Regions from separate parts of the Ciceribacter sp. RN22 genome, predicted to be linked through region 4. Evidence: predicted binding sites of a transcription regulator. Region 4 holds the regulator's gene; each other region holds the start of a gene.
What was found. The regulator LexA, encoded in region 4, represses DNA repair genes until DNA is damaged. The targets are predictions, from matches to a motif close to TGTTCNNNNTGTGTTCNG.
Positions count from the first base shown of each region.

Region 1: uvrA (excinuclease ABC subunit UvrA) is a predicted target of LexA. The motif match lies at 5,480-5,497, and genes of this name have one in related genera.
Region 2: rmuC (DNA recombination protein RmuC) is a predicted target of LexA. The motif match lies at 1,323-1,340, and genes of this name have one in related genera.
Region 3: NHF53_RS04425 (MazG nucleotide pyrophosphohydrolase domain-containing protein) is a predicted target of LexA. The motif match lies at 4,156-4,173, and genes of this name have one in related genera.

Region 1 is NZ_JAMXLD010000001.1:1,908,222-1,915,452, forward strand. It holds gene NHF53_RS09455 (Na/Pi cotransporter family protein) at 1-973, opposite strand, end outside; gene NHF53_RS09460 (DUF72 domain-containing protein) at 1,134-1,937, opposite strand; gene NHF53_RS09465 (hypothetical protein) at 1,948-2,220, opposite strand; gene NHF53_RS09470 (hypothetical protein) at 2,217-2,435, opposite strand; gene uvrA (excinuclease ABC subunit UvrA) at 2,439-5,360, opposite strand; gene NHF53_RS09480 (single-stranded DNA-binding protein) at 5,619-6,125, shown strand; gene NHF53_RS09485 (hypothetical protein) at 6,191-6,445, shown strand; gene NHF53_RS09490 (alpha/beta fold hydrolase) at 6,717-7,231, shown strand, end outside.
Region 2 is NZ_JAMXLD010000001.1:242,673-249,903, forward strand. It holds gene NHF53_RS01195 (globin-coupled sensor protein) at 1-1,116, opposite strand, end outside; gene rmuC (DNA recombination protein RmuC) at 1,375-2,601, shown strand; gene NHF53_RS01205 (ribokinase) at 2,651-3,550, shown strand; gene NHF53_RS01210 (methyl-accepting chemotaxis protein) at 3,788-6,100, shown strand; gene NHF53_RS01215 (nucleoside hydrolase) at 6,163-7,107, opposite strand.
Region 3 is NZ_JAMXLD010000001.1:900,124-907,354, forward strand. It holds gene NHF53_RS04405 (polysaccharide deacetylase family protein) at 1-14, opposite strand, end outside; gene NHF53_RS04410 (sulfite exporter TauE/SafE family protein) at 151-942, opposite strand; gene NHF53_RS04415 (MFS transporter) at 1,010-2,467, opposite strand; gene NHF53_RS04420 (D-alanyl-D-alanine carboxypeptidase) at 2,788-4,074, shown strand; gene NHF53_RS04425 (MazG nucleotide pyrophosphohydrolase domain-containing protein) at 4,176-4,511, shown strand; gene NHF53_RS04430 (HAD family phosphatase) at 4,480-5,157, opposite strand; gene tldD (metalloprotease TldD) at 5,200-6,615, opposite strand; gene NHF53_RS04440 (invasion associated locus B family protein) at 6,757-7,231, opposite strand, start outside.
Region 4 is NZ_JAMXLD010000001.1:1,801,161-1,808,391, forward strand. It holds gene NHF53_RS08975 (HAD-IC family P-type ATPase) at 1-1,042, shown strand, start outside; gene gltA (citrate synthase) at 1,101-2,390, opposite strand; gene NHF53_RS08985 (ComEC/Rec2 family competence protein) at 2,668-5,160, shown strand; gene lexA (transcriptional repressor LexA) at 5,141-5,854, opposite strand; gene NHF53_RS08995 (VOC family protein) at 6,071-6,967, shown strand; gene kdsA (3-deoxy-8-phosphooctulonate synthase) at 6,967-7,231, shown strand, end outside.

The sequences.
Region 1 (7,231 bases), 110 kb from region 4:
CCGATAGCCGCTCCTCCGGTCCCTCCGTCTCGGTGGCCTCAGGCTTCGCCAGCAGGTGTTCGAGCAGCCCGGCCACGACGCCGGCGAACGGCAGGCCGAGAAGCAGCACCGCGCCGTTGAGCGCCAGGTGCACCATCACGACGGCGTCGCCGGGATGGCTCGCGAAAAGTCCCGACGGCACCACGAGGACGAGCTGGACGGCGAGCGCGGCGAGCGTGCCGAGCCCGCGGATGACGACGTTGCCGAGCGGCACGACGCGGGCGGCGCTTTCGGCGTTCTTGGTCAGCATGGCGCCGATCACCGCTGCGCCGAAATTCGCACCGAGCACCATCGGGATGATCAGCACCGGCGGCAGCAGCCCGCGGTCCGCAAGCGAGGCGAATAGCAGGATGGTCGCAACACTGGAGTGGAAGGCCCAGGCAAGCAGCGCCGAAAGCAGGAAGGCGGTGATCCAGTCGCGCGAGAGATAGTTGATGAGGAGCGGCAGGATCTGGCTCGTGCGCAGCGGGTCGGAGGCCTCGCCGATCAGCCTGAGCGACAGGAGCAGCAGACCGAGCCCGAAGAAGATGCGACCCGCCTGCCGCCAGCCACGCGTTTCCGAGGCGCGGAATGCCACGGTGCCCATCAGCAGCAGGATCGGGATCAGGAGCGAGAGATCGTGGCGCAGGATGCGCACGACGAAGGCCGAGCCGAAATCGGCGCCGAGCAGGGTGGCGATGCCGATCCCCGACGAGACATAGCCACCGGCGACGAAGGAGGCGACGATCAGCGCGACGGCGGTCGCGCTCTGCAGCGCCACGGCAAGCGCGAAGCCCGCGGCGCCGGCGGTGACCCGGTTGCCGACGGCGAGCCGCAGCTTGTCCTTCAGCACATGGCCGTAGGCGCGTTCGATACCGGTGCGCACCATGCGCGTCGCCCACAGGAGCAGCGCGACGGCGCCGGCGAGATTGATGAAGACGACGATGCCCGACATGAGGAACCCGGAATGTTGAGGGAAACGGCCCTTCCAGGCCGCAGCCGGAAAGCCTCCGCTATTTCCGGCCCCGATGAGGTCGGCAATACGACGGACCATATCCCAGATTCGCCAGTGTCACAATTTCGTCATGTAGGCCCGGTCGACCTTGTCCCGGAGGTCAGGAAACCGCCGTCTGCAGCACCCTTGCGCCGTTCGGCGCATTGACCTTGCCGCCGGTGATGAAGAAGGCGAAGACGTCGCGCGGCTTCTTCTCGACCACCGCCTCGTCGGCGATCTTCGGCAGGTCGTCCGGCATCGCGCCCGCGGCGTAGCGGTTCAGCCGGCCGGCCCAGGCGTCGATTTCCTTCTCGGGATAGCAGGTCGGAATCTCGTCCTCGCCCTTCTGCAGCCGCGCATAGACGAAATCGGCCGTCGGCTCGGCGAACATCGGATAGTCGTGGTGGTCGGCGCAGACCGCCGCGACATTGTATTTCTTCAACAGCGCAATGAATTCCGGCACCTGGAAGGAGGCGTGCCGCGGTTCGACGACGTGGCGAAGGGCAATCCCGTCCTGGTTCTTCGGCAGCAGCGCCAGAAAGGCCTCGAAATCGTTGGGTTCGAACTTCTTCGTTCCCATGAACTGCCAGAGGATCGGCCCGAGATGCGCGCCGAGCTCGGTGATCCCCTGGGTCAGGAACTTCTCGACCGATGGCCCGGCCTCGGCGAGCACCTTGCGATTGGTGCAGAAGCGGCTCGCCTTCAGCGAAAAGACGAAGCCCTCCGGCACCTCCGACGCCCATTTGGCGAAGGTCTCCGGCTTCTGGCTGGAATAATAGGTGCCGTTGACCTCGATCGCCGTCAGCTCCCGGCTCGCATATTCGAGCTGTCTCTTCTTCGGCAGCGTCTCCGGATAGAAGGTGCCTTCCCACGGATCGAAGGTCCAGCCGCCGATGCCGGTACGGATTGTGCCTGCCTGGGTCATGACGCTGCCCTCACTTCGGTTTGTGGTTCAAGGGTGTTTGTGGATCTTCGCCGAAACCGCGAGCCGAGACTCTGCCATCAGTCTCGGGAACCAACCGGTAGACCTTTGCATCCTCGAGCGCGCCGCGGATATCGCCGGCACGCAACGCCCGGCGCACGCGATCGAGCTTCGCAATGTCCGCGAAACCGACCGTCGCTCCCCATGCGCCAGCTTCCTCGATCTCCACGGAGACTTCCGCCACGCGTTCACCTTCACGAATGAGCTGCACTGATTTACGGGTCATCGCTGACGCCTCCGTGTGAAACTCGCATCCCAGCGCTGCGGATCGGGACGGTACGCGGTGACCAGGACGGCAGGCTCCTGCTTGCCTGTCGCAACTGCACGAATGATGGGTTCGATCAGGAGCCCGTCGTCGACCAGTTCCTGCACTGCATGTACCGACACCCTGAACTTGTCTCGCTCGACGAGCTTACAGACAAGCTCAAGGGTCTCGCTCATAGCTCACTCCGCCGCCTGCACCTTCCGCATCGGCCGCCGCTCCAGGAGTTCCTTGAGGAACTGGCCGGTATAGGAGCGCTCGGCCTCGACGATCTGCTCCGGCGTGCCGGTCGCGACGATCTCGCCGCCGCCGTCGCCACCCTCGGGACCGAAGTCGATCACCCAGTCGGCCGTCTTGATCACTTCGAGATTGTGCTCGATCACCACCACTGAATTGCCCTGCCTGACGAGCTCGTGCAGCATTTCGAGGAGCTTTGCCACGTCGTGGAAATGAAGCCCCGTCGTCGGCTCGTCGAGGATATAGAGCGTGCGGCCGGTCGAGCGCTTGGAGAGTTCCTTGGCGAGCTTCACGCGCTGCGCCTCGCCGCCGGAAAGCGTGTTCGCCTGTTGCCCGACCTTGATATAGCCGAGGCCGACGTCGAAGAGCGATTGCAGCTTGTCGCGCACAGCCGGCACCGCGGAGAAGAACTCGACGCCTTCCTCGACCGTCATGTCGAGCACGTCGGCGATCGACTTGCCCTTGAAGGTCACGTCGAGCGTCTCGCGGTTGTAGCGCTTGCCGTGGCAGACGTCGCAGGTGACGTAGACGTCCGGCAGGAAGTGCATCTCGATCTTGATCACCCCGTCGCCCTGGCAGGCCTCGCAGCGGCCGCCCTTGACGTTGAAGGAGAAGCGGCCCGGCTGGTAGCCGCGCGCCTTCGCCTCCGGCAGGCCGGCATACCAGTCGCGGATCGGCGTGAAGGCGCCGGTATAGGTCGCGGGGTTCGAGCGCGGCGTGCGGCCGATCGGCGACTGGTCGATGTCGATCACCTTGTCGATGAACTCGAAGCCGTCGATGCGGTCGTGCTCGGCCGGGTTTTCGCGCGCGCCCATGATGCGGCGTGCCGCCGCCTTGTAGAGCGTCTCGATGAGGAAGGTCGACTTGCCGCCGCCGGAAACGCCGGTGACGGCCGTGAACACGCCGAGCGGGATGCTGGCGGTGACGTTCTTCAGGTTGTTGCCCCGTGCGCCGATCACCTTGATCTGCTGGCTCTTCTTCGGCTTGCGGCGTTCGGCGGGAACCGCGACGCCGAGTTCGCCGGAGAGATATTTGCCCGTCAGCGAATTCGGATTGGCCATGATCTCGGCGGGAACGCCCTGCGCCACCACCTCGCCGCCGTGGATGCCGGCCGCCGGGCCGATGTCGACCACGTAATCGGCGGAGAGGATCGCGTCCTCGTCGTGCTCGACGACGATCACCGTATTGCCGATGTCGCGCAGGTGTTTCAGCGTCTCGATGAGGCGGGCGTTGTCGCGCTGATGCAGGCCGATCGACGGTTCATCGAGCACGTAGAGCACGCCCGTCAGCCCCGAGCCGATCTGCGAGGCGAGGCGGATGCGCTGGCTCTCGCCGCCCGAAAGCGTGCCGGAATTGCGCGACATCGAGAGATAGTCGAGCCCGACATCGTTCAGAAAGCGCAGCCGCTCGCGGATCTCCTTGAGAATGCGCACCGCGATCTCGTTCTGCTTGTCGCTGAGCTTTGCCGGCAGCGTCTCGAACCAGGCACCGGCGACGCGGATCGACATCTCGGTGACCTCGCCGATGTGCAGGCCGTTGATCTTGACGGCGAGCGCCTCCGGCTTCAACCGGTAGCCGGCGCAGGCCGGGCAGGGGGCCGCCGACATGAACCGCTCGATCTCCTCGCGTGCCCAGGCGCTGTCGGTCTCCTTCCAGCGCCGTTCGAGGTTCGGCACGATGCCTTCGAAGGTCTTGGTCGTCGTATAGGCCCGCGCCCCGTCGGCATAGTGGAACTCGATCTTCTCTTCCGTGCCGTGCAGGATTGCGCGCTGCGCCTCCTCGCTCAGGTCCGACCAGCGGTTCGAGAGCTTGAAACCAAAAACCTTGCCGAGGGATTCGAGCGTCTGGTTGTAGTAGGGGGAGGAGGATTTCGCCCAGGGCGCGATCGCCCCGTCGTTCAGCCGCCGCTGTGCCTCCGGCACGATCAGCGCCTCGTCGATCTTCTGCTGTGAGCCGAGCCCGTCGCAGGTCGGGCAGGCGCCGAAGGGATTGTTGAAGGAGAAGAGCCGCGGCTCGATCTCCGGAATGGTGAAACCGGAGACCGGGCAGGCGAACTTTTCCGAGAACATCACCCGTTCATGCGTCTCGTTCAGCGACTTGTTGGCCGAGCCGCCGGCGGCCGTCTCCGAGGCCGGCAGCGGCTTGTCGGCGAACTCGGCGATCGCCAGCCCGTCGGCGAGCTTGAGGCAGGTCTCCAGGCTGTCGGCGAGGCGCGCGCCGATGTCGGAGCGCACCACCACGCGGTCGACCACCACGTCGATGTCGTGCTTGTACTTCTTGTCGAGCGCCGGCGCCTCGGCGATCTCGTAGAACTGCCCGTCGATCTTCACGCGCTGGAAGCCGCGCTTCATCAGGTCGGCGAGCTCCTTCTTGTACTCGCCCTTGCGGCCGCGGATCATCGGCGCAAGGATATAGAGGCGCGCCCCTTCCTCGAAGGCGAGGATGCGGTCGACCATCTGGCTGACCGTCTGGCTCTCGATCGGAAGGCCCGTCGCCGGCGAATAGGGAACACCGACGCGCGCGAAGAGCAGGCGCATGTAGTCGTAGATCTCGGTCACCGTGCCGACGGTGGAGCGCGGATTGCGCGAAGTCGTCTTCTGCTCGATGGAGATCGCCGGCGAAAGCCCGTCGATCTGGTCGACGTCCGGCTTCTGCATCATCTCCAGGAACTGCCGGGCGTAGGCCGAAAGGCTCTCCACGTAGCGGCGCTGTCCCTCGGCGTATATCGTGTCGAAGGCGAGCGAGGACTTGCCCGAGCCGGAAAGGCCGGTCATCACGATCAGGCTGTTGCGCGGCAGCTCGAGATCGATGCCCTTCAGGTTGTGCTCGCGGGCGCCGCGGATGGAAATGGTCTTCAGTTCACTCATGGACAAGGCTCGCTTGGAGAAGGACAGTCCTTATTTAGTCATGACTGTGCCTCTGTCGAGGCGGAACAGGACGTCGCGGGTCACATTTCGAGTCGGTTGACAGGATCATAGGCAATCATTAGAACAAATAAAGAACATTTTTCGCTGTGGATTAACGGTTAAGACTTTCCATCGCCGCCCGCGATTGGTTTAAGGTGGCGGAAATCGACAAATGCGGGTGCGGCCGGTCCGGCGCCCTCTCTTCCCAAGGTGTGTGTTATGGCTGGTAGCGTGAACAAGGTAATTCTGATCGGGAATCTCGGCGCGGATCCGGAAATCCGCCGGACCCAGGACGGCCGTCCGATCGCCAACCTGCGCATCGCGACCTCCGAATCCTGGCGCGACCGCAACACCGGCGAGCGCAAGGAAAAGACCGAGTGGCACACCGTGGTGATCTTCAACGAAGGTCTCTGCAAGGTCGCCGAACAGTACCTGAAGAAGGGCTCGACGGTCTATGTCGAAGGTCAGCTGCAGACCCGCAAGTGGCAGGACCAGAACGGCAACGATCGCTATTCGACCGAAGTCGTGCTGCAGGGCTTCAATTCGAACCTGACCATGCTCGGCGGCCGCGGCGAGGGCGGTGGCGCCTCGCGTGGCGGCAGCGATTTCGGCGGCGGCTACGGCGACGATTACAACCAGCCGTCCCGTGCGCCGGCCCGCACCGGCAACCAGGCTGGTGGCGGCGGCAATTTCTCGCGCGATCTCGACGACGACATCCCGTTCTGATACCGGGACCACCGTCCGGCCGGTCGCGTGCCATATCTTCTCGTTGATCCGAAAGGGGGCTTTCGATGGGAGAGACGAAGACGGATACCGGACCCGCGACCTGGCGCATCGTGCTCGCGGCACTGCTCGATTTCTTCACCGCCTTTTTCGTGCTCGGCTTTCTGGTCGCCTCGGTGACCGGCGGCCGTACGGAGGGCGGTTTCCAGCTGAACGGCCTGCCGGCCTTCGTGCTGTTTGCGCTGATCGTCCTCTACTTCGTCGTGTTCAACCGCTATCTCGGCGGCACGATCTGGAAGCGCATCCTGAAGGCGCAGCGCTGACCTGACCGCCGGCGGGGCTATACAGCCCCTTGTTTGCGATGAGCAGGAGCAGTATTGCTGCCGACGGCTCGATGCTGGCACCCGCGTCGCTTGCGGTTGACCATTCAGAGAGAAAGTCCCATGCGCCTCATCCGTTAGCGACCTTGACCACGAAAATCGTTGCGCGATCTTGCCGGCCTTCGCGGTCGCGTGAGCTTGTGCGCTTTTCTTGGATCAACGTCCGGTTCCCGCAGCCAGACACGGCGCGGCGAACCGCACTATCGGATACATCATGGAAAAAATGAATTACGGCCGCGCCGAGCGCGGCATCATTCGCTCGGGCGTTTTCGAGCTCGGCTGCGCGATCGAAGGGCAGGGGCTCCCCGTGCTGGTCATCGGCAGCAGCCTCTACTACGCGCGGACCTTCTCGCCTGGACTTCGCCGTTCGGTCCGCCTCCACTTCGTCGATCACAGATGCTTCGCCCGCCCGCTGGGGCCGGTGCAGGCGAGGGACTTTGCCTTCGACCGTATCATCGAGGACATCGAGCTGGCGCGGCAGACCTTCGGCCTCGAGCGCCTCGCCATTCTCGGGCATTCGGGCCACGGTTACATGGCACTCGAATATGCGCGCCGTTTTCCCGGCCGCGTCTCCCACGTCGTGCTCGCGGGCACCGGCCCGAACCAGGGTGCTGAGCTCGCGCAGTGGGCGGAACGGCGTTGGGCGGCGGAAGCCTCGCCCGAGCGCAGGGCGATTTTCGACCGGGAGATGGCGAAGCTCGCCGGTGACATCGCCGCCCGTCCTCACGA
Region 2 (7,231 bases), 1.6 Mb from region 4:
CAGCTGGCGAACTTCCTGCGCAACGACTGCGAAGCCCTTTCCGGCATCGCCTGCACGGGCCGCTTCGACGCCGGCGTTGAGCGCCAAGAGATTCGTCTGGAAGGCGATTTCATCGATGACCCCGATGATCTTCGAGATTTCGGCCGAAGACTTCTCGATCTCCGCCATGGCCGACACCGCCTGATTCACCACCTCGCCGGAGGTGCGGGCCTGTTGCTGCGTCTCCTTCACGACGGACGCGGCCCGTTCCGCGTTGGAAGCCGTCTGGCTGACGCTCACGGAGAGCTGCTGCAGGGCGGTCGAGCTTTCCTGGACACCGGCAGCTTGCTTGGAGGTGCGCAGCGCCAGTTCGTCCGAGGTGCGGGCAATTGTTTCCGTTCCGGCGAGAATTTCCTCCGAAGAGCGGCGAATGAGCTGGAAGGATTCGTTGAGGCGTGCCACGGCCTCGTTGTAGTCCGTCGCCATCTGTTTGAAATCGTCCGGCAGGTCGTCGGACATACGGGCCTTGAAGTCGCCGTGTGCCAAGGCCTCAAGGCCGCGGCGCAAATGCTGCATGGCGATCTGCTGATTGGCCTCGGACCGCTCGCGCTCCTCCTGAAGCTGCAGGCGCTTCTCTTCGAGCGCGTCGAGATACACGGAGATCGAATAATCCATGTCCAGCATGGAGGCCTTGACGAGTGCGCTCAGCTTGTCGGCAAGAGCCGCCGCATGATGCTTGCCGAAGGGGAACGGCCAGTGCTTTTTCAGCACGCCTGCGACCAGTTCGCTGACGAGCATCGAGTAGCCACCGATATACCATCGCGGCTCGAGGCCGACCCGGGCATGGGCCTTCCCGATCGCGGTAACGCCCTTGACGTATTCCTGCGTAAAGGTTCCGTTCGAAACGCGGTCCCAGTGACCGACCTGCGCCTTCTTCGCGGCCGCCATGTGGGTCTCGTCGCGGAAGAACCGGGCAAGATGCGGGGTCGACGCAACCTTGGCGTAGAATTTGTCGAGCGCGCCGCCCAGAATCTCGGAGAGAGTTGGCCGCAGCGAATGAAGCGTGCGACAGGTCTTCTCGTCGAGTTCGATGAAATCGAGGCGCTGCCTCAGGCTGTCGTCACCACTCTCCTGCATGTTGCCTCGCAATAATCTCCGGCGCGCGATCAGGCGCTTTCCGATCGGGTGAAATGAATCTAGCGAAGACTTTGCGCAAAACCCTAAACGGAGGATGAATGACCGAAGCAAAATGTCATCAACAGCATACCTGATGGTGCGTCGTGCAACGCTCTTCGTCCACGGCCTGCAGAAGCTCGTCGGGCGATTGCCCGTGATCAGACCTCCGTTCCCGTCTTGATCTGTCATCGACAACCGAATCTGTCTAGATTGGACAATATGAACGCTGCTCCTTCTTTCTCCGGCACGCCGGTCTTCATCATCGGCGACTTTGTCGTTTCTTTCCCCCTGTTCGTGCTGAGCCTCGGGGTGTTCGTGCTCGCCGCACTGGTAGCCTGGGTGATCGCCGCGATGAGGAGCAGCCGGATGCGGCTCCGCATGGAGATGGAGGCCTCCCAGCGAGAGGCGACTGCCGAGGCCCGTATGGCGGAGCTTCTGCGTGCCCAGGCGGAAATGCAGGGACGGCTCGCAGCCATGGCCGACGTCTTCGGCACCAAACAGTCGGAGTTCAATCAGGCCATCAATCAGCGGCTCGACGGCATGTCGCACAGGATCGGCGCGACGATCAGCGAGCAGACGAAGAGCACGCACGAGAACCTGCGCCGGCTGCAGGAGCGCCTTGCGGTCATCGACGCTGCCCAGAACAACATCCAGTCGCTCGCAAAGGATGTCGTCGGCCTCCAGGCCATCCTTTCGAACAAGCAGACGCGCGGTGCCTTCGGACAGTCTCGGATGGAGACGATCGTTGCGGACGGGCTGCCGATTGGTGCCTATGCCTTCCAGTCGACGCTTTCCACAGGCTCGCGACCGGACTGCACGATCCGCATGCCGAACGACTCCCCGCCGCTGGTTGTCGACGCGAAATTTCCACTGGAGGCCTGGAACGCCATCCGCGACGCGGAAACGGCGGAGGCGAAGAAGATTGCAAGCCAGCAGTTCCGTCGGGACATGGAGGTGCATCTGCGGGACATCGCCGAGAAATACCTCATTCCCGGCGAGACCCAGGACATGGCCTTCCTTTTCGTTCCGTCGGAATCGATCTTCGCGGAGATCCACGAGAACTTCGAGGGCATTGTTCAGAAAGCGCACCGCATGCGTGTGGTGATCGTCTCGCCCTCACTGCTGATGCTCTCGATACAGGTGATCCAGGCAGTCCTGAAGGATCAGCGCATGCGGGAGCAGGCGCACCTCATCCAGGGGGAGGTCATCCACCTGATGGAGGACCTCGCACGCCTCGATGATCGAACGCGCAAACTGCAGAGCCATTTCCTGGCCGCCCAGAAAGACGTCGACATGATCCTCACGTCGGCCGACAAGCTGACCAAACGGGGAGCTAAGATCGAGGCTCTGGAATTTCAGTCCGGCAACGGCGAGGAAGGCGGTGCGGCACGCACGGTCGAGAGCAAGACAGGCCTGCTCAAGCTTCGGGTCGTTGACGAAGACTGACCCGCGGGCCAAACTCGCCTTCAAGACTTCCAAAGGACGGAAACACTCGATGATCACCGTATTCGGTTCCATCAATATGGATCTCATTGCCACGACGACACGGCTCCCGAAGCCCGGAGAAACCGTCGCCGGCAAGGATTTCTCGACGGCCGCAGGTGGCAAGGGCGCAAACCAGGCACTTGCCGCGACACGCGCCGGCGCACGTGTTCGCATGGTGGGCGCGGTCGGCAGCGACGCATTCGCCGCTCCGGCACTGGAGCTCCTCGATCGGGCAGGAACCGATCTTTCCTCGGTCAGCAAGACCTCAGCTCCGACGGGCACCGCGCTCATTCTGGTCGGCGGCGACGGAGAAAACATGATTGCGGTGGTACCCGGCGCGAACGGCACGCTCGGCGAGGCGGACGCGCGGGCCGCGATCGATGCCATGGCGCAGACCGACATCCTGATGCTTCAGCTCGAAATTCCGGCCGGGGCCGTGGAGGAGGCCCTGTCACGCGCGCGGGACCGGGAGATCACCACGATCATCAATATCGCCCCGTTGACTGCCGAGGCGGCGCGCCTCGGCCGGATGGCAAACATCGTAATCGCCAACGAAACGGAATTCGAGCGTCTCGCCGCGAGGGATGGCATGGGAGCGGACGAACGCGAGAAGGCGCTGCTGCGGCTACATGAGGAAACGGGGCAGACCCTCGTCGTTACGCTCGGCGCCGACGGCGTCATTGCGGTGCATCAAGGCGAACTGGTCCAGGTTAGCGGACTCAAGATCGTGCCTGTCGACACGGTCGGTGCCGGCGACACCTTCTGCGGCTACTTTGCAGCGGGACTGGATCAGGGTCTCTCCTTCAAGGACGCTCTCCGCCGGGCCGCGGTCGCGGGCTCACTTGCCTGCCTGAAGTCGGGCGCACAGCCTTCGATTCCGCTGTCGGACGAGGTTGCCACCAGGCTCTGACGCCCATCCCCGATCTGTTCCTGTCCGTGCTGGTGACGACACCGGCGCGCGTTGTCGTTCGAGGTCAGAAAAAACCGGCCGTTCATTCAATATGCATTAAACTTTCTATTCTTATTCTCGGACCGCTTTCTCCGGCGCCGCCGCTGCACGGAGTGAAACACCGCTCCATGAAGGAGCATTCCCTCCGTATGACCAATTCAACGCGCCGGGCCTCCGGCGTGCGGGTTCGAGGCCGTCATGTTGAAACTGATTTCCAAGTCCATCGCCTTCAAGCTGCAGCTCGTCACCGGCGTCGCCATCGCGCTGGTGCTCGCCCTTTCCAACCTGGTTCTTATTTCCCAGACCCGCGATCGCGTCCAGGCGCTGACGATGGAGCAGGCCGACAGCCAGGCGAGCGCAATCGCCAATGAGGTCGCCGGCGATATCGGCGAGCTCGCCAGCGCCGCTCGCTCGATGGCGGGCGTGCTCGGCCGCGGGCATGAAGCGCAGTCGTTCGATCGCAAGGGTGCCATCAATCTTCTGAAAGCCAACGTCGAACAAAATGCCTTCGCCTTCGGCAGCTGGTTCTGCGAAGTCGCGCAGGCATTCGACGGCCGCAAGGAGGACACCGTCAAGAATCTCGAACTCGCCGGAAACGACAATGGCGTCTTCACGCCCTACTGGTCGAAGACGCAGGACGGCGGCGTACAGTTTTCCACCTTCAACAACGACTATACGCAGGAGTGGTTTGCCCTCGCCGCAAAGAGCGGCAAGGGCGCCATCACCGCCCCGTATCTGGCAGAAGGAACCGAGGTCCCCACGACCATGAGTTCGATCGCCTATCCGGTGGTCTCCGGCGGCAAGATGATCGGCGTCACGGGCGTCGATATCTCGCTCGGTTCTCTCTCCGAAAAACTACAGGCGCTCAAGCCGTTCGAGACCGGCCGGGTCATGCTCGTCGGGCATACCGGGCAGTGGCTCGTGGCTCCGTCGGCCGATCTGTTGATGAAGCCCTATGACGGCGAAGGAGCGGACAAGCTCAAGGCGGCACTATCCTCAGGCAAGCCCGAGACGCTGCTCAACGTCTCTGCCGCTGGGGCAGAACCTTTCGATCGCCTGATCTATCCCTTCGCCGTGCCGGGCGTAAACACCACCTGGGCGGTCATCGTCGACATTCCCGAAAGCGCAATCAGCGCGCCGGTCGAGGCACAAACCGTCATGATGATCATCGGCGGCCTTGTCGTGCTCTGCGCGGTCATGGCTGCACTCTATCTTGCCGCACGCGCCTATGTTCAGAAGCCGTTGCACGCCATCGTCGCAGACGTCGATCGTCTCGGTGCCGGCAACTACGAGACGGCGGTCGAGGGACAGAACCGTACCGACGAGCTGGGACTTGTGGCCAAGGCTCTCGAAGGCTTCCGCCATCGTCTTTCCGAAGGGCGGACACTCGAGGGTGAAGCAGCGCGGCAGCGCCGGGCAGCAGAGGACGAGCGCAACCGTTCCGAAGCGGAACGCGAGGAAAGCGCCTCCCTCCAGCAGAAGGTGGTCACCATGCTCGGCACCGGACTATCGGAACTTTCGAACGGCAATCTCGGCTATCGCATCCAGGCCGATTTCCCTGGCGAATACGCCGCGCTGAAGGCCGACTTCAACGCCGCCGTCGCCAGCCTCGAAAACGCGATCAACGCCGTCAACGTGAGCGTCGGAGCGATCAACAACGGCAGTACCGAGATCAGCGACAGCGCGGATAACCTCTCGCGGCGCACCGAACAGCAGGCGGCGAGCCTCGAGGAGACGGCTGCCGCGCTCAACCAGCTCACCGAGCAGGTGAACTCCAGCGCGGACAATGCAGCAATCGCGGCACGCACGGTGCAGCTTGCCTGCCAGGATGCCGAGCGCTCCGGCGAGGTCGTCCAGCGGGCGGTCACGTCCATGCACGGCATCGAGCAGTCGTCCGGAGAAATCTCCCGCATTATCGGGGTCATTGACGAAATCGCCTTCCAGACCAATCTGCTGGCGCTCAACGCGGGCGTCGAGGCCGCGCGCGCCGGGGAAGCCGGCAAGGGCTTCGCCGTCGTGGCACAGGAGGTGCGGGAACTCGCCCAGCGCTCCGCCAACGCGGCAAAGGAAATCAAGGCCCTGATCACGGCCTCGGGCGCCCAGGTCAAGGATGGCGTGGCCCTTGTGGGTGAAGCCGGCGACACGCTGCACAAGATTGCCGAACAGGTCATGCAGATCAATACGATCATCGCCGAGATCTCCGCATCGGCGACGGAGCAGGCCTCGGGTCTCAAGGAAATCAATACCGCCGTCCACCAGATGGACCAGGTCACGCAACAGAATGCGGCCATGGTCGAGGAAACCACAGCGGCGAGCATGACATTGAAGACCGAGGCGCAGAACCTGAGATCACTGGTGACGCGTTTCCGCACCTCCGGCGCCGCACGGGAGACGATAGCACCGCCCGCGTATCCGGCAGTCGCAACGCGCGAACCCGCCCGTGTCGCCAGACCGGCGGTCCGCGGTGGCGCGGCAGCTGTTGCCGTCCAGGAGAGCTGGGAAGAATTTTAAGCCGCGACGCAACGGTACTACAAACCATAAGGCCGCGGGCTTTGTCCGCGGCCTTTTCGCTTTCAGAGTCGCGCAAGCCGCTCGGTCAAGAGGTCGAAGAAGCCGTCTGAATCCACGTGACGCATGACCCTGGCGTTCGGCGTGCGCCCGGAGACACGCCACCAATCGACGACGGTCATGCCCATCGTGAGTTCGGAGGTCGTCTCGATCTCGACGTTGCAGTTGCGCCCCGTAAATAGTTCCGGCTTCAGCAGATACGCGATTACCGTTGGGTCATGCAGCGGCCCGCCGTCCGAACCATATTTCTCGACATCGAAGCGCTCGAAGAATTCGAGCCAGTCCACCATGGCCTTGGCCGGACGGGTGCCGATTGCGGCGATTCGCGCGACCCTCGCCTTCGTCGTCATGAGCTGGTGGGTCACGTCGAGCGGCATCATCACGATCGGGATACCCGAGCGGAAGACGATGTCGGCGGCCTGAGGATCGACGAAGATGTTGAACTCTGCGGCGGGCGTGATGTTGCCTCCTTCGGAGAAGCCGCCGCCCATCATCACGAGTTCGCGGACACGCGGCGCAATATCCGGCGCCTTGCGCAACGCCATGCCGATATTGGTCAGCGGTCCGAGCGTACAGAGCGTAACGGTTCCCTCCTCCTCGCGACGCAGTGTTTCGATGATGAAATCAACCGCGTGCTGCGGGCGAACGGCCATTGTCGGTTCGTCGAGCACGGCTCCGTCGAGACCGGTCTTGCCATGAACATGCTCGGCGGTCACCAGCGGCCGCTCGAGCGGCCTGTCGGCCCCCTCGTAGACGCCGATGTCGGAGCGTCCCGCCAATTCGCAAACGATGCGGGCATTGCGGCTCGTCAGCCTGAGGGGCACATTGCCGGCGACCGCACATATCCCGAGTACCTCGATCTCATCGGGGCTGCCGAACGCCAGCATGAGCGCAGCGGCGTCATCCTGACCCGGATCCGTATCGATGATGATTTTTCTGCGCGCGGTCATTCGTCGGTCACCTCTGCTCGTTATCGCACCGGGTGATGGGCGCGCAGGCAAGCCTTGTCAAGCTCACGCATGCTTGCAGTCGATGGGACCTCACCCCATATGGGGAGCGTCGGCCCAGACGTGT
Region 3 (7,231 bases), 900 kb from region 4:
AGCTCCCTCAGCATGCTTTCTTCCGTCTTTCACTCCTGCCGGTCGCGGCACCCGGCGTGCCGTTCCGTTTGGTGCGGCGACCGTAGCCAATCGGCGTTAAGCGGGAGTTGCCAGAATACCCAAAAATCTATGGGGAGTTACATTCCGCCCTCAGCGTAGCAGACCGTCGAGCAACGGCAAGCCGATGATCGCGGCGGCGGCGATGAGTCCATAACAGATACGCCGGAACACCTGGTCGTCGGTCTTGCCGAAGAGCCGCGACCCGGCAAGGACACCGAGACCGAAGACCGGGCCGGCGACGAGCGACAACGCAAATGCCGGCAGGCCGAAAAAGCCGGCGAACACGTAGTTGACGCCGGTGATCAGCGAGCTCATCGCGAAATAGAAGACGAGATTGGCGCGCACCGTCGCGGCCGGCAGGGCTCCGCCGAGCCAGTAGGCGACGACCGGCGGTCCGCTCACCTGCGCCGCCCCGCCGAAGATGCCCGCAACCGCGCCCACGCCGATGGTGAGCGGCGTCGTCGGCTTGCCGTGATAGCGCCAGCCGGAGACCAGCAGGGCAAGCAGCGAAATGACCACGGTGATGATCGCCCAGCGGACGGCGAGCGGATCGGCGCGGGCGAGGATCATCGTGCCGAGCGGCACGCCGGCGAGCGCCCCGACGAGCATGGTGCCGGCCTCCCGCTTGTCGGCCTGACGGACGGCGCCGGGGATCATCGGCAGGGTCATCACCAGGTCGATGATGAAAAGGATCGCCACGGCGAGCCGCGGCTCGACCACGGAGCTTGCCAGCGGAACGAAGATGAGCGCGCCGCCGAAGCCGGAAAAGCCACGCGCCAGGCCGGCGACCAGCGCCGAGGCGAGAAGGAAGGAGAGCGTGCCTGTGCTCTGGCTGCCGATATACGCGGGGATGGCTGCAAGCGTGATGTGCGTCGGCTCCATGCCCGTCGTCCTCTCTTCGTGCGGAGGCTCTCCTTAGCAGAGTCGCATCGCGGGAGGACAGCCGGTTTCAGCGGGCGTCTCCCCGAGGGTTCCGGAGCAACCGGACGGCACGCCAGGAGACGAGGGCGGCCGGCAGCGACCACAGGAAGGCGAGAACAAAGGCGGTGGCGAGTGGCCCGCGCAGGTCCTCTGCGCCCTTCGCCGCCGCAAGCCCCGCGGCGTTTGCCGCAAGCCCGGCAAGCGCGCCGCCGAGCGCGTAACCGGCCGATTGCAGCGTCGGCAGGAGCGTCGAGGTCTTGTCGCGCTCGTGTGCGGGGGCGGTGTCCATCAGCATCTGGCTCAGATACCCCCAGCTCACGCCGAAGGCCGCGCCGATCGCCACCTGCGCGACGACGAGCAGGGCGATCTTGCCCGACAGGAGCGATGCGACCAGCAGGCCGAGCCCGCCGACGAGGAGCAGCGGACCGATCCAGATCATGCTGCGCTTTCGGCTGTCCGACCGGAGGTTGGCGACGCCGATCGCCGTCAGGCTCCAGCAGATCGCCATCAGCGCGCTCATCCCGCCGGCGGCGGTCGGCGGGAAGTGCCAGAGGTTCTGCAGGCTGAAGACGAGATAGACGCTGCTCGTCGCCTGGGCGAGCGACATCAAAAGCACGGCCCAGAGCCCGAGCCCCAGCCCGGAGCCGAGTGAAAAGGCACCCGTCGGCAGGACCGTCTCCTTTGCCCGGCGGTCGAGATGCAGCGAACCGGCGAGCGCGAGGACTGCGACGACGAGGGCGATTACCGCCTGCGACGAGCCATTGGAAAGGCCGGCGACGAGCACCGTCACCAGCGCTGTGGCGAGAAGGGCGAGCCGGAGCCCGGGAAAGGCCGTGCTCCGCACCTCGCCGCCTTGCCGCTTCGGCACGATCGTCACCGCCATCAGCACGAAGATCGCGATGATCGGCACGTTGACGAAGAAGGCGGCACGCCAGGAGATCGTTTCCGTGAGATAGCCGGCGAGCACCGGGCCACCGAAGGCGGCGAGCGCCCAGACCAGAGCCTCCGCGCCGAAGACCTTCGGCACCAGGCGGGGCGGGAAGATTTCCGGGATCAGCGCATAGCAGATCGCCGCGACCACCCCTTCGCCCAGCCCCTGGCCGATGCGCCCGAGAAGGACGGCGGTCATGGTCGTCGCGGTCGCCGCACGCAGCGTCCCGGCGAGGAAGACGAGGGCGGCGGCGGTGAGGACGAGGCGGGCGCCGAATCGTTCCTTCAGCATGGCCGCACTCGTCCCGGCGATGATCGAGGCGGTGAGAAAGAGCGTCAGCGACCAGGAAATCACCGCCTCGCCGCCGAGTTCGGCGACGGTCGTCGGCATCACCGTGCTGACGAGAAAGCCGTTGAAGGCGTAGAGCGCCACGCCGAGGCAGAGCATCGCGGTGGCGACGAGATAGCGAGGTGCGAGCAGGTCAAGCCAGCGGCCCCCGTCGCTTTCGGCGACGGCGGGCGTCAATTCGGTGATCTCTCTCTCGTGGACGGTCATCGGTCGTTGCTTTCCTTTGCGGGTCCTTGAAGGTGATTTGCGGACGCTACGACCTCAACCGCGATTGAGGTAAAGGGGGATTTTGGGTTGCCGGCGCCGCCTGCGTGAAAGGCAACGTTAACCACGATCGGCGGTTTCTGTGCGCCGCTTTGCCCGCCCGGCCGGCACCAGCGTCGGACCAGCTTCACCGATCAGATTATGGCTGTATTGCTCGATTGTCGCCGCATTCTTCGTCTAGGCAACCCCGGTCTTCGAATCGGCCCGCCGATTCCTGTCACCCGGACATTCTCGCGTTTCTGATCCGCTCCCGTGGAGGAATGATGAATAAGCTGTTGGTCGCGCTCTCGTTTTTCGTAGTGATCGGCTGTTTCACCAGTTCTGCAAATGCCGGCAGCGCCCAGTTCCTTCTCGACGCGCGGACCGGAGAGGTTCTCGCCTCCGAAAACGGCGACATGCTCAACCATCCGGCGTCCCTGACCAAGATGATGACGGTCTACATGACCTTCGAGGCGATCCGCAGGGGCGAGCTCTCCTGGGACAGCCCGGTGCCGTTTTCGAAATACGCTTCCTCCCGCCCGCCGACCAAGCTGCGCGTCAAGGCGGGTGATGCGATCACCGTGCGGGAAGCCGTACTCGGCATGATCGTCCAGTCGGCCAATGACGCTGCGGTGGCAATGGCCGAGAAGCTCGGCGGCTCCGAGCCCGCCTTCGCCGAGATGATGACCCGTAAGGCCCGTTCGCTCGGCATGCCGAACACGGTCTTCGTCAACGCGTCCGGCCTTCCCGACGACCGCCAGATCACCACGGCGCGCGACATGTCGACCCTCGGGCTGGCGCTGATGCGCGACTTCCCCCGGGAATACAAGCTCTTCTCCACCCGCTCCTTCGCCTTCCGCGGCCGCACGATCAACGGCCACAACAACCTCATGTATCGTTACAAGGGCATGGACGGCATCAAGACCGGGTACACCAATGCTTCCGGATACAATCTCGTCAGCGCCGTTGTGGATGGCAACCGCCGCGTGATCGGCGTCGTGATGGGTGGCCGTAGCGCCGCCGGCCGCGACAAGCTGATGGCAAGCCTCATCGACGGCAATATCCGCAAGGCCTCCGGCGGTTCCGCCCTGGTCGCCAGCAACGGTTCGGGCGCGGTGATCGCCCGCCTCGGTGACGAAGTGCCGGTTCCCGCCGGCGCACCGGGTCGTGATGCCGTCGCGGAACTGATCAGCGATGCGGCACCCGTCCCCGAAAGCCGTTACGGCACCGCCTTTGCCGACACCGGCAACGCCTCCGGCGCGGTCGCTGCCGTCGAAAGCATGGCCACGCCGAAGCCTGCACTGCCGGTCAGGGGCGGCGGGAAATGGCAGATCCAGATCGCCGCTGCGGTGAGCGCCGAGGCGGCGATGGGGCTGCTCGCCGATGCCAAGGCGAAGATCGGCGAACCGCTCGCCAATCGCAACGCCTATGCCGAGCGCGTCTCGCGCAACGGCAACACGTTCTACCGCGCCCGCTTCGGCGGCTTCGACAGCAAGGTCGACGCGCGCCGCGCCTGCGAGAAGCTTGTCGAAAACCGCTACGACTGCGTGCTGATGCCCGCGAACGGGTGACCGGCGGCGGGAAGTCAGTCGACTTGCCCCTTCTTTCACTGATCGGAATTGCCCGCCCGCCGGAATCGCGCCATGTTCTCCGTGAACAGATGGAGAACGCAATGTTGCAGGAACTTGCGCTGCGATTTGAAGCCGCATCGGTAACCTACGCCGAAGCGCATGCCGTCGAACGGGACGCCGACTGGTTCTTGATGAAGCTGATGGAGGAAGCCGGCGAGGTCGTGCAGGCGGCCAACCGGCTGAGCGGCCGCAGTCGCCGAAAGGGATTGGACGAATCTGAGCTGCGGCGATGTCTGGCCGACGAGACGGCAGACCTGCTCGGGCACGTCCTGCTGTTGGCTCATCACCACCGTCTCGACCTTCAGGCGGCGATCATGCGGAAATGGCGGTTCGCTCCTGACGAGCCTACGCCCGCTCTGCCGCCAGCGGCTCGTTGAAGAAGGCGCAGCACTCCTCCAGACTGCCGGCGACCCGCGCGCAGAGCGCGACGACTTCGTCCGTCGGGGCGAGCAGGTCCGGCACCATCACCGCCATCATGCCGGCGGCCGCCGCCGAGCGGATGCCGTTGTGGGAATCCTCGAGCGCAAGGCAGTCCGCCGGCGCGACGCCCAGCCTTTCCGCCGCGGCGAGATACGGGTCTGGCGCCGGCTTGCCGCGGGCATAGTCGCCCTGGGCGATGACGTGGTCGAAGCGCGGCAGCAGGCCGAACCCTTCGAGATGGTGACGCACCTGGTGGTGGGCCGAGGACGTGCAGATCGCCCGCGGAATGCCGTGCCGGTCGAGCGTGTCGAGAAGCGCCGTCACGCCGGCCTTCAATTTCAGTTCGGTTTCGATCAGCCGGTTGAAATGGTCGATCCAGACGATGCGGAAAGCATCCGGGTCGAAGTTCTCGCCATAGTGATCAATCAACAATTGTGCGATACCGGGCCAGGGTTGCCCCATCATCGCCTCGTAGATCGAGGGGCCGATCGGCAGGCCCTCTTCCGTCGCCGCGGAGATCACCGACTTCCGGTAGAGGATTTCGCTGTCGAGGATCAGGCCGTCCATGTCGAAAACGACGGCGCGGGGCGGGCGGGGCAGCATCTTGTCTCGGTTTCCTTCGGTCTCTTTAATTCTGTCTTGTTGTTACGCCCGCGTGCCGCCGACGGTCACCTGGTCCATTCTCAGGTGCGGCTGACCGACGCCGACCGGCACCCACTGGCCGCCCTTGCCGCAATTGCCGATGCCGGTGTCGAGCTTCATGTCGTTGCCGACCATGGAGATGCGCTTCATCGCCTCCGGGCCGTTGCCGATCAGCATCGCACCCTTGACCGGCGCGCCGATCTTGCCGTCCTCGATCATGTAGGCCTCGGTGCAGCCGAAGACGAACTTGCCCGACGTGATGTCCACCTGGCCGCCTCCGAAGGAGACGGCGTAGATCCCGCGCTTCACCGAGGCGATGATCTCCTCCGGGGTCTTGTCGCCGCCGAGCATGTAGGTGTTGGTCATGCGCGGCATCGGCTGGTGGGCGTAGCCCTGCCGGCGGCCGTTGCCGGTCGGCGTCATGCCCATCAGCCGGGCGTTCTGCCGGTCCTGCATGTAGCCGACGAGCCGGCCGTTCTCGATCAGCACATTGTATCCGGAGGGCGTGCCCTCGTCGTCGACGGTGATCGAGCCGCGGCGAAGGTCGATCGTGCCGTCGTCGACGATCGTGACGCCGGGGGCAGCGACCATCTCGCCCATCAGGCCTGCGAAGGCGGAGGTCTTCTTGCGGTTGAAGTCGCCTTCGAGCCCGTGGCCCACCGCCTCGTGCAGCATGACGCCCGGCCAGCCGTTGCCGAGCACGACGTCCATGGTGCCGGCCGGCGCATCGATCGCGTCGAGGTTGACGAGCGCCTGGCGCAACGCCTCGTCGGCGCCGTTCTTCCAGCTCTCCTCGGTCAGGAAGTCGCCGAAGCCGACGCGGCCGCCGATGCCGAAGGAGCCGGTTTCCTGGCGGTCGCCCTCGCCGGCGACGACGGAGATGTTGAGCCGCGTCATCGGGCGGATGTCGCGCACCCGGTGGCCGTCGGCGCGCAGGATTTCCACCACCTGCCAGCTCGCGGCGATCGATGCCGTGACCTGACGGACCTTGTCGGTCTTGCCGCGCAGATAGGCGTCGACCTCGGAGAGAAGCTTCACCTTCTCCTCGAAGGTCGGCGAGCCGATCGGGTTCTCCTCGCCGTAGAGCTTGCGGTTGGTGCGCTGGGGTGCCGCGGCATAGCTGCCGCCATGGCCGCGGGTGACGGCGGAGACCGCCTCGGCCGCGCGCGACAGCGCCGAAAGCGAAAGCTCGCCCGCGTGCGCGAAGCCGACGGCTTCGCCGGCGACGGCGCGCAGCCCGAAGCCCTGGTCGGTGTTGAAACTGCCGCCCTTCAGGCGTCCGTTGTCGAAGGTCAGTGATTCGGCCTGCGCGTGTTCGACGAACAGCTCGCCGTCGTCGGCGCCGGAGAGGGTCTCGGCCAGCACCGAGCGCAGCTTCGTCTCGTCACAGTCGAAAAGGTTGAGAAGATCGGTATCCATCAAAGCTCCTTGGGCGCGGGCGGCGGACGCGCTCCTTCGAACCCGATGTAGGTCCGGCAGGGGGTGGAGGCAAGCCCGTCCGCCCGAAGAGCCGGGCGGGAAGGGCGGTGCGCCGTCAGATCATTCGTTGCCGGCCGGTGCTCAGGGCAGGGAGTCGTAGCCTTCGGCAAAACCGGTGAGCTCGATCGGAATGCCCACACGATCCTGGTCGGCCGATTCGCGGAGCGCGAAGACCGCGCTCTTGCCGGCCCGGAGTATCTTCATGAGCTCGTCGTCGATCTCGACCTCGACATAGCAGCCCTCGGCGAAGCAGCGGGTGAAATAGGCCCGGCCGATATTGTTGCCGTCGACGAAGAGCTCCATGCCGTCCTTCAGCAGGACGCCGAGCGGCGCGAGGATGCGCAGCACCTTCGCCTTGCGGTCGGCGGTCTTGAGGATCACCACCGAGAGTCCGACTTCCGGCCGGTCGTCGGCGACGACGTTCTGCATCAATGCGCATTGTTCGACAGAGGCACCCGCCGGCGTATCGCAGATGATCGACCAGGCGCCGTGGTTGGAACGCACGGTGCCGGGCTGTTGCGGCGTCTGCGCAAAGCCCGTTCCGGCTGCTGCGGCA
Region 4 (7,231 bases):
CGACCCGACGACGGCGAGCGTGATCGCCCGCCAGGCGGGCATGCGGTTCGAGGAGGCGGACGTGGTGACAGGCGACGAGATCGCCGACGCCGTCGCCGCAGGCGAGAGCGTGCTCGACGGGATCACCCGGCACGGACGCATCTTCGCGCGCGTGAAACCGGACCAGAAGCTCGCGATCATCCGCTCTCTCGCCCGCAACGGCCACTATGTTGCCGTGACCGGCGACGGCGTCAACGACGCGCCGGCGCTCAGGCACGCCCATGTCGGCGTGGCGATGGGGCACGGCGGAACCGAGGTTGCCAAGGAGAGCGCCGACATCATCCTCACTGACGACAATTTCGCCTCGATCGTCGCCGGCATACGGGAAGGGCGTGTCGCCTACAACAACATCCGCAAGGTGATCTTCATGCAGATCTCGACGGGTGCCGCCGAGGTCCTGCTCTTCCTGCTTGCCATGGTGCTCGGCGCGCCGATGCCGATGACGGCCGTGCAACTGCTTTGGCTCAATCTCGTCACCAACGGCGTGCAGGACGTGGCGCTGGTGACCGAGCCCGCGGAAGGCGACGAGTTGCGTTCGCCGGTGCGGCGGCCGGGAGAACCGATCTTCGACCGGCTGATGCTTCGACGCATCGTTCTGGCGACCCTGGTCATGGGCGGCGGCGGCTTCGCACTTTTCTACTGGGCGACGACGTCCGGTTTGTCGCATTTTGCCGCGAGCAACCTCCTGCTGTTGCTCTTCGTACTCTTCGAAAACGTCCAGTGTATCAACAGCCGCTCTGAGCGCCGTTCGGTCTTCCGGCAGTCGCATTTCTCGAACCCGTTCCTGCTGCTCGGGGTCCTGGGTTCGCAGGCGCTGCACATCGGCGCCATGTATGTGCCGGGCGTCAACGACCTCCTGGAAATCGCGCCGATTTCGCTGGAGCAGTGGCTGTTGCTGCTCGTCGCCACAGCACCGCTTCTCGCGGTGAGTGAAGTCGACAAGTGGCTGTTGCGCCGGCAGGAGTCGATGAAGCGCGGCAACGACGACAGCAAAGCGCAATAAGAAAAGGCCCGGAAGACCTTGGTCTGCCGGGCCCTGTGTTACTGCCTTGACTGCGTTCTCAGCGTTGCGAAACCGGAACGTAGTCGCGCCTCGGTGCGCCGGTGTAGAGCTGGCGTGGACGACCGATACGCTGCTGCGGATCCTCGATCATCTCGTTCCACTGGGCGATCCAGCCGACGGTGCGGGCAAGCGCGAAGAGAACGGTGAACATGGTGGTGGGGAAGCCGAGCGCACGCAGCGTGATGCCGGAGTAGAAGTCGACGTTCGGATAGAGCTTCTTCTCGATGAAGTAGTCGTCGTTGAGGGCGATCTTCTCGAGTTCGAGTGCGACCTTCATCAGCGGGTCGTCGCCGTGACCGGTCGCTTCGAGGACCTCGTACATGGTCTTCTGCATGATCTTCGCGCGCGGATCATAGTTCTTGTAGACGCGATGACCGAAGCCCATCAGGCGGAACGGGTCGTTCTTGTCCTTGGCACGGGCGATGAATTCCGGAATGCGATCGACGGAGCCGATTTCCTGCAGCATGTTGAGGGCTGCTTCGTTGGCGCCGCCGTGGGCCGGACCCCAGAGGCAGGCGATGCCGGCTGCGATGCAGGCGAACGGGTTGGCGCCCGACGAGCCGGCGAGACGGACGGTCGACGTCGAGGCGTTCTGCTCGTGATCGGCATGCAGGATGAAGATCCGGTCCATGGCGCGGGCGAGCACCGGGTCGACCTTGTAGTCGTCGCAGGGTACTGCGAAGCACATGTGCAGGAAGTTTGCCGCGTAGTCGAGGTTGTTCTTCGGGTAAACGAAGGGCTGCCCGACGTGGTACTTGTAGGCCATGGCGGCGATCGTCGGCATCTTGGCAATCATGCGCAGCGACGCGACCATGCGCTGGTGCGGATCGGTGATGTCCGTCGAGTCGTGATAGAAGGCCGAAAGTGCGCCGACGGTACCGACCATGACCGCCATCGGATGGGCGTCGCGGCGATAGCCGGAGAAGAACTTGCTCATCTGTTCGTGCACCATGGTGTGGTGCGTGACGCGGTAGTCGAAGTCCTTCTTCTGGGCCGCGGTCGGCAACTCGCCGTAGAGAAGCAGATAGCAGACTTCCAGGAAGTCACCTTTCTCGGCGAGCTGTTCGATCGGATAGCCGCGGTGCAGCAGGACGCCGGCATCGCCGTCGATATAGGTGATCTTGGATTCGCAGGACGCAGTCGAGGTGAAGCCCGGATCGTAGGTGAAGGAGCCGGTGTGCTTGTAGAGGGCCCCGATGTCGATGACACTCGGCCCGATGGTTCCTTCCTTCACCGGAAGGTCGACCTTCTTGTCGCCAAGTGCCAGTGCTGCGCTTTTTTCCGTCATGCTAATCCTCCGAAATTGGCGGTCCGGCGCCTTCGAAAAGGCGTCGCAGGTTAAGCGTCCCGAGTTAGCTATATGATCCAGACGTTAATGCCAAGCTAGCCAAAGGGCAAATTGTGCGATGCGAAATGCCAGCAACATATCGTGATTTCCGCGGCTCATTGTTGTGCCATCAGAGGGCGTTTTCGACTTTCGTCCGCTCGCTTTGATTGCTACTGTCGCATTGCGATGTCGGTACCGGGGTGCCGTCATCCGGTGTCCGATCGGGGCTGGAGCCGTCTTGGAAAAGATCGCGGAAGACCGCGCCGGGACCGGGGCAGGGGAAGGGCCGGCGATCGCTGTTGCCATCTCCCTCGACGCGGTGGTTATCGCGGAACCGCGCTCGGCTGGAGCACTCGTCGTCCGACAGGCGACGGGTCGGGAGAGCGTCGTTGCGCGCATTTTCCGTGCAGCCACGGCCATCTCGTCGTCGGGCCGCGCGGCGATCGGTCGCGAGGAGGCGTTCGGGCATATCTTCCTCTTCGTGCCCGTCGCGCTCGGGGTGGGCGCTGTCATCTGGTTTGCCTTACCTCTGACCTTGCCGATTGCAGCACCCATGCTTTTGTTGGCGGTCTCCACCGTCTTCGCGGTGCTGTCGCGCTTCGGCAGACCTGCTGCATATCGGACATGGTCGGCGCTGGCGCTCTGTGCCGCCGGAATGCTGCTTGCCGATGCCGAGGTCCGCAGGCTGCAGACGGTCATTCTCGACACACCGGTCACGACGCAGGTGACGGGACGGGTGCTCCGGCGGGAGGCGGGTGCGGGCGGCGACTGGCGCTATCTGGTGCGCGTCGAAGCGACGGCGGAGCCTGCGATCAGGCGAGCACCGGAAGAGGTCGTGCTCATGACCCGCGCCCGCCACGAGCCGTTTGCGCTCGGTGAGAGGCTGCATGGCAGAGCGCGGCTGTCGCCGCCTTCCGGCCCTGCCTTGCCCGGTCTCGATGACTTTTCGTTCGCCAGCTACTTTGGTGGCATCGGCGCAGTAGGCTACTTTCTTGGAGCGCCGACGCGTGCGGAGGGGGCGCCGGCGACCGGAGCCCGCGCATGGTGGGAGGCGGCCGAGCAGACGCTTCTTGTCGTCCGCGACGACATCACGCAGCGAATCAGGAGAACAGTTCCGGGCGACGCCGGCGGCTTTGCCGCCGCGATCCTCACCGGCGACCGGCGATCGATGTCGGCGGCGACGACGGAGGCGCTGCGCCTTTCGGGACTGGCGCACATCACAGCGATTTCCGGCCTCCACATGGCACTTGCCGCTGGCATTTTCTTTGTCGGCCTGCGCAAGCTGCTCAGCCTCTCGCCGGCAATCGCCCAGTCCTGGCCGATCAAGAAGATCGCTGCCATGGCCGCGCTGGCCGCTACCTTCCTCTACCTGATGATCTCCGGCTCGCAGGTCTCCGCTATCCGCGCTTTTCTGATGACGGCGATCATGCTGGTTGCCGTCCTGTTCGACCGCCCGGCGATCAGCCTGCGCAACCTCGCACTGGCGGCGATCGTCATTGTCGCCGTTTGGCCGTCACAGGTGCTCGGTGCGAGCTTCCAGATGTCGTTTGCCGCCACCGCAGGACTGATTGCCGGCTACGATGGCTGGCGACGGGGTGCAGCGCGGCAATCGCGCTACGCGCCGGACTTCCCCGGTCGGAAGATCCTTTCCTTCCTGTGGAATTTCGCGGCGGGCACCTTCGTGACGTCGCTGATCGGCGGACTGGCGACGGCGATCTTCGCCGTCGCCCATTTCCATCGACTGGCACCTTACGGTCTCGTCGCGAATCTCGCGGCAATGCCGATCATCTCCGTGGTGGTGATGCCGGCGGCGCTTGCGGCAATGCTGCTCATGCCGTTCGGCCTCGATACGCCCTTTCTAATTCTCGCTGGCGAGGGCCTCGAGATCGTCATCGTGATCGCGACCACGGTTGCGAGCTGGAGCGAGGGGACATCCTTCGGCCGGTTCGGGGACTGGTTTCTGCCGCTCGCCTCCACGGGGCTCCTGCTGCTCACCCTGCTGCATACGCGGCTGCGCTGGATCGGTGCGGCAGTGCTTGCCGCGGTGATCGGGCTTGCGATCCTCCTGCCGGCGGAAGACACCGCCGACCTCATCGTCTCGGAGGACGGACGGCTGGCGGGGCTGCCCGCTGTCGACGGCAGGACGATTGCGACCAACCGCAGCAAGCCGGCGGACTTCCTCTTCTCCCAATGGCAGCACGCGCTTGCGCGTCCCGATCATCTCGGCCCGCTCCGCAGCGCAGACGATCCTGTCACCGAAGTCCGGGCGACCGGAACGGACCGGTTTTCCGCAGGACAGATCCGGACCGTTCGCGAGACGATGCGGCGGCAGTTCGAAGCGGCGATCCCCGGCCGCTTCCGCTGCACCGGAAAGTCCTGGTGTATCGCACGGCTTGAGAAAGGATGGCGCGTCGCGACGGTCGAGGATCAGGCACTTCTCGGCGTCGCATGTGACGTCGCCGACCTCGTGATTACGCCGCGTCGTCCACCCTTCGGCGTCTGCCGCTCCGGCGCGAGGATGATCGATGCCGAAGCGCTACGGCGCATGGGCGCAACCGAGTTCTATCTTGGAAATTACGACGATCGGGACATCCGCCAGCGCACGGCGTTCACCACTCTCGACAGGCCGTGGCAGCGGCATCGCCTTTACGATTGGCGAACCGGCAGCTTCGCCGACGAACAGCCCGCGAAGCGCGCTCCCATGGCACAGGTCAGTGATAGCGGCGGATGAGACCGACGAGCTTGCCCTGGATCTTGACACGATCGGGGCCGAAGATGCGGGTTTCGTATGCCGGGTTCGCAGCCTCGAGCGCGATCGAATCGCCCCGGCGGCGGAAGCGCTTCAGCGTCGCCTCTTCGTCATCCACGAGTGCCACGACGATGTCGCCGGGCGTTGCGTTGCTGGCGTTGCGGATGATGACCGTGTCGCCGTCGAGAATGCCGGCCTCGATCATCGAATCACCCTTGACCTCGAGCGCATAGTGCTCGCCTGAACCGAGCATCTCTGCCGGAATGGTGATTTCGTGGGTGTTGTGCTGGATCGCCGAGATCGGCACGCCGGCCGCGATGCGGCCCATGACGGGGACGGCGACGGAACTCGAGCGCTCCTCTGCAGGCGGCTTGGCGGCAGGCGCCGGCTGTCCCTTGCCGAGGCTTCCCTCGATCACGCTCGGCGAGAAACCCCGCCGCGGCTGCAGGCTGGAGGAATAGGCTTCCGGCAGCTTGATCACCTCCAGCGCCCGGGCCCGGTTCGGCAGACGCCGAATGAAGCCACGCTCCTCGAGCGCCGTGATGAGGCGGTGGATGCCGGATTTCGAGGCGAGGTCGAGCGCGTCCTTCATTTCGTCGAACGACGGCGGCACGCCCGATTCCTTCATCCGCTCGTGAATGAAGAGAAGCAGTTCCTGTTGCTTGCGCGTCAGCATGATCCAGAGCCCCGTCGTATGAAACAAATCCAGAACATACACTATCTGTTCCATATGTGTTCCGCAAGTACTTAAATATTGGTAAGCAATTGGAGCTCCGGCGCATTTTTCCCGTGCATCCACCCGTTCCGGGCTGCTGCCGGGCGGGGGCTGGTTCGCCTTGCAAAGGGAAGGCAAATCGCGCACATCAAACGTGACCGACAAGGAGGGAGCGGAATGTCCACTGCCATCGAGGCGCCGCGTGGCGTCGATCACATCGTCTTGCCCGTGCACGGGCTGAAGGCTGCGCGCGAGCGGCTCGGCGTGCTCGGCTTCACGGTCGCCGCCGATGCGCTGCATCCCTTCGGCACCGAGAACGCCTGCGTCTTTTTCTCCGACAAGACCTATCTGGAGCCACTCGCCGTGGCGAGCCGGGAGGCGTGCGAAGAGGCCGCCCGCAAAGGCAACGTCTTCGTCGCCCGCGACCGCGCCTTCCGCTTCCGCATGTCGGACGGCGAGGGACTGTCGGGAATAGCGGTTGCCTCGACGGATGCGGCCGCGGACCATGCGATCTATACCGAGCACGGCCTCTCCGCGGGCGAAATCCTGCACTTTTCGCGGCCCTTGAGGTTGCCGGATGGCACCGAGGCGACGGCCTCGTTCAGGCTTGCCTTCGCCGCGGACCTGCGCGCGCCCGATTTTCTCCTCTTCTCCTGCGAACGGGTCAATCCACTGCCGGCGGATCGTGCGGCGCTCGAACGCCACGACAATGGCGTGACGGGCGTCTCGGCGGTCGTGCTGACGGAGGAAAACCCCTCCGACTTCCAGGAGGTGCTGGAAACCGTCTTCCACCAGCGAGAGATCGAGGCGCATTCCTTCGGTCTCGTCGTCCCTTCGGCAAACGCGAAGATCGAGGTGCTGACACCTGCCGGTCTCACCGGCTATTTCGGGCTCGACGCCCCGAATGCCGGGCGTGGGCTCATGGGGGCGGCGATCGTCTTTCGGACAGTCGATATCGGCGTGACAGAACGCTTGCTGGCTGCTAATGGCGTTCGCCATGCACGCAAGGATGGTCGCCTGATCGTGCCGCGTGAAGCGGGGCAGGGCGCGCATTTCGTATTCGAGGAAGTTTGATGAGCAATCCGACCAATTCCGAAGTCGTCGTCGGCGAAGGTGCCGCCAAGGTCGTCTTCTCCAATTCCAAGCGCTTCTCGCTGATCGCCGGTCCTTGCCAGATGGAAAGCCGCGATCATGCCTTCATGATGGCCGGTGCGACCAAGGAGATCTGTGACAAGCTCGGCATCGGGCTCGTCTACAAGTCGTCCTTCGACAAGGCCAACCGCACGTCCTTGTCCGGCAAGCGGGGCATCGGCCTCGAAAAGGCGATGGAAGTCTTCG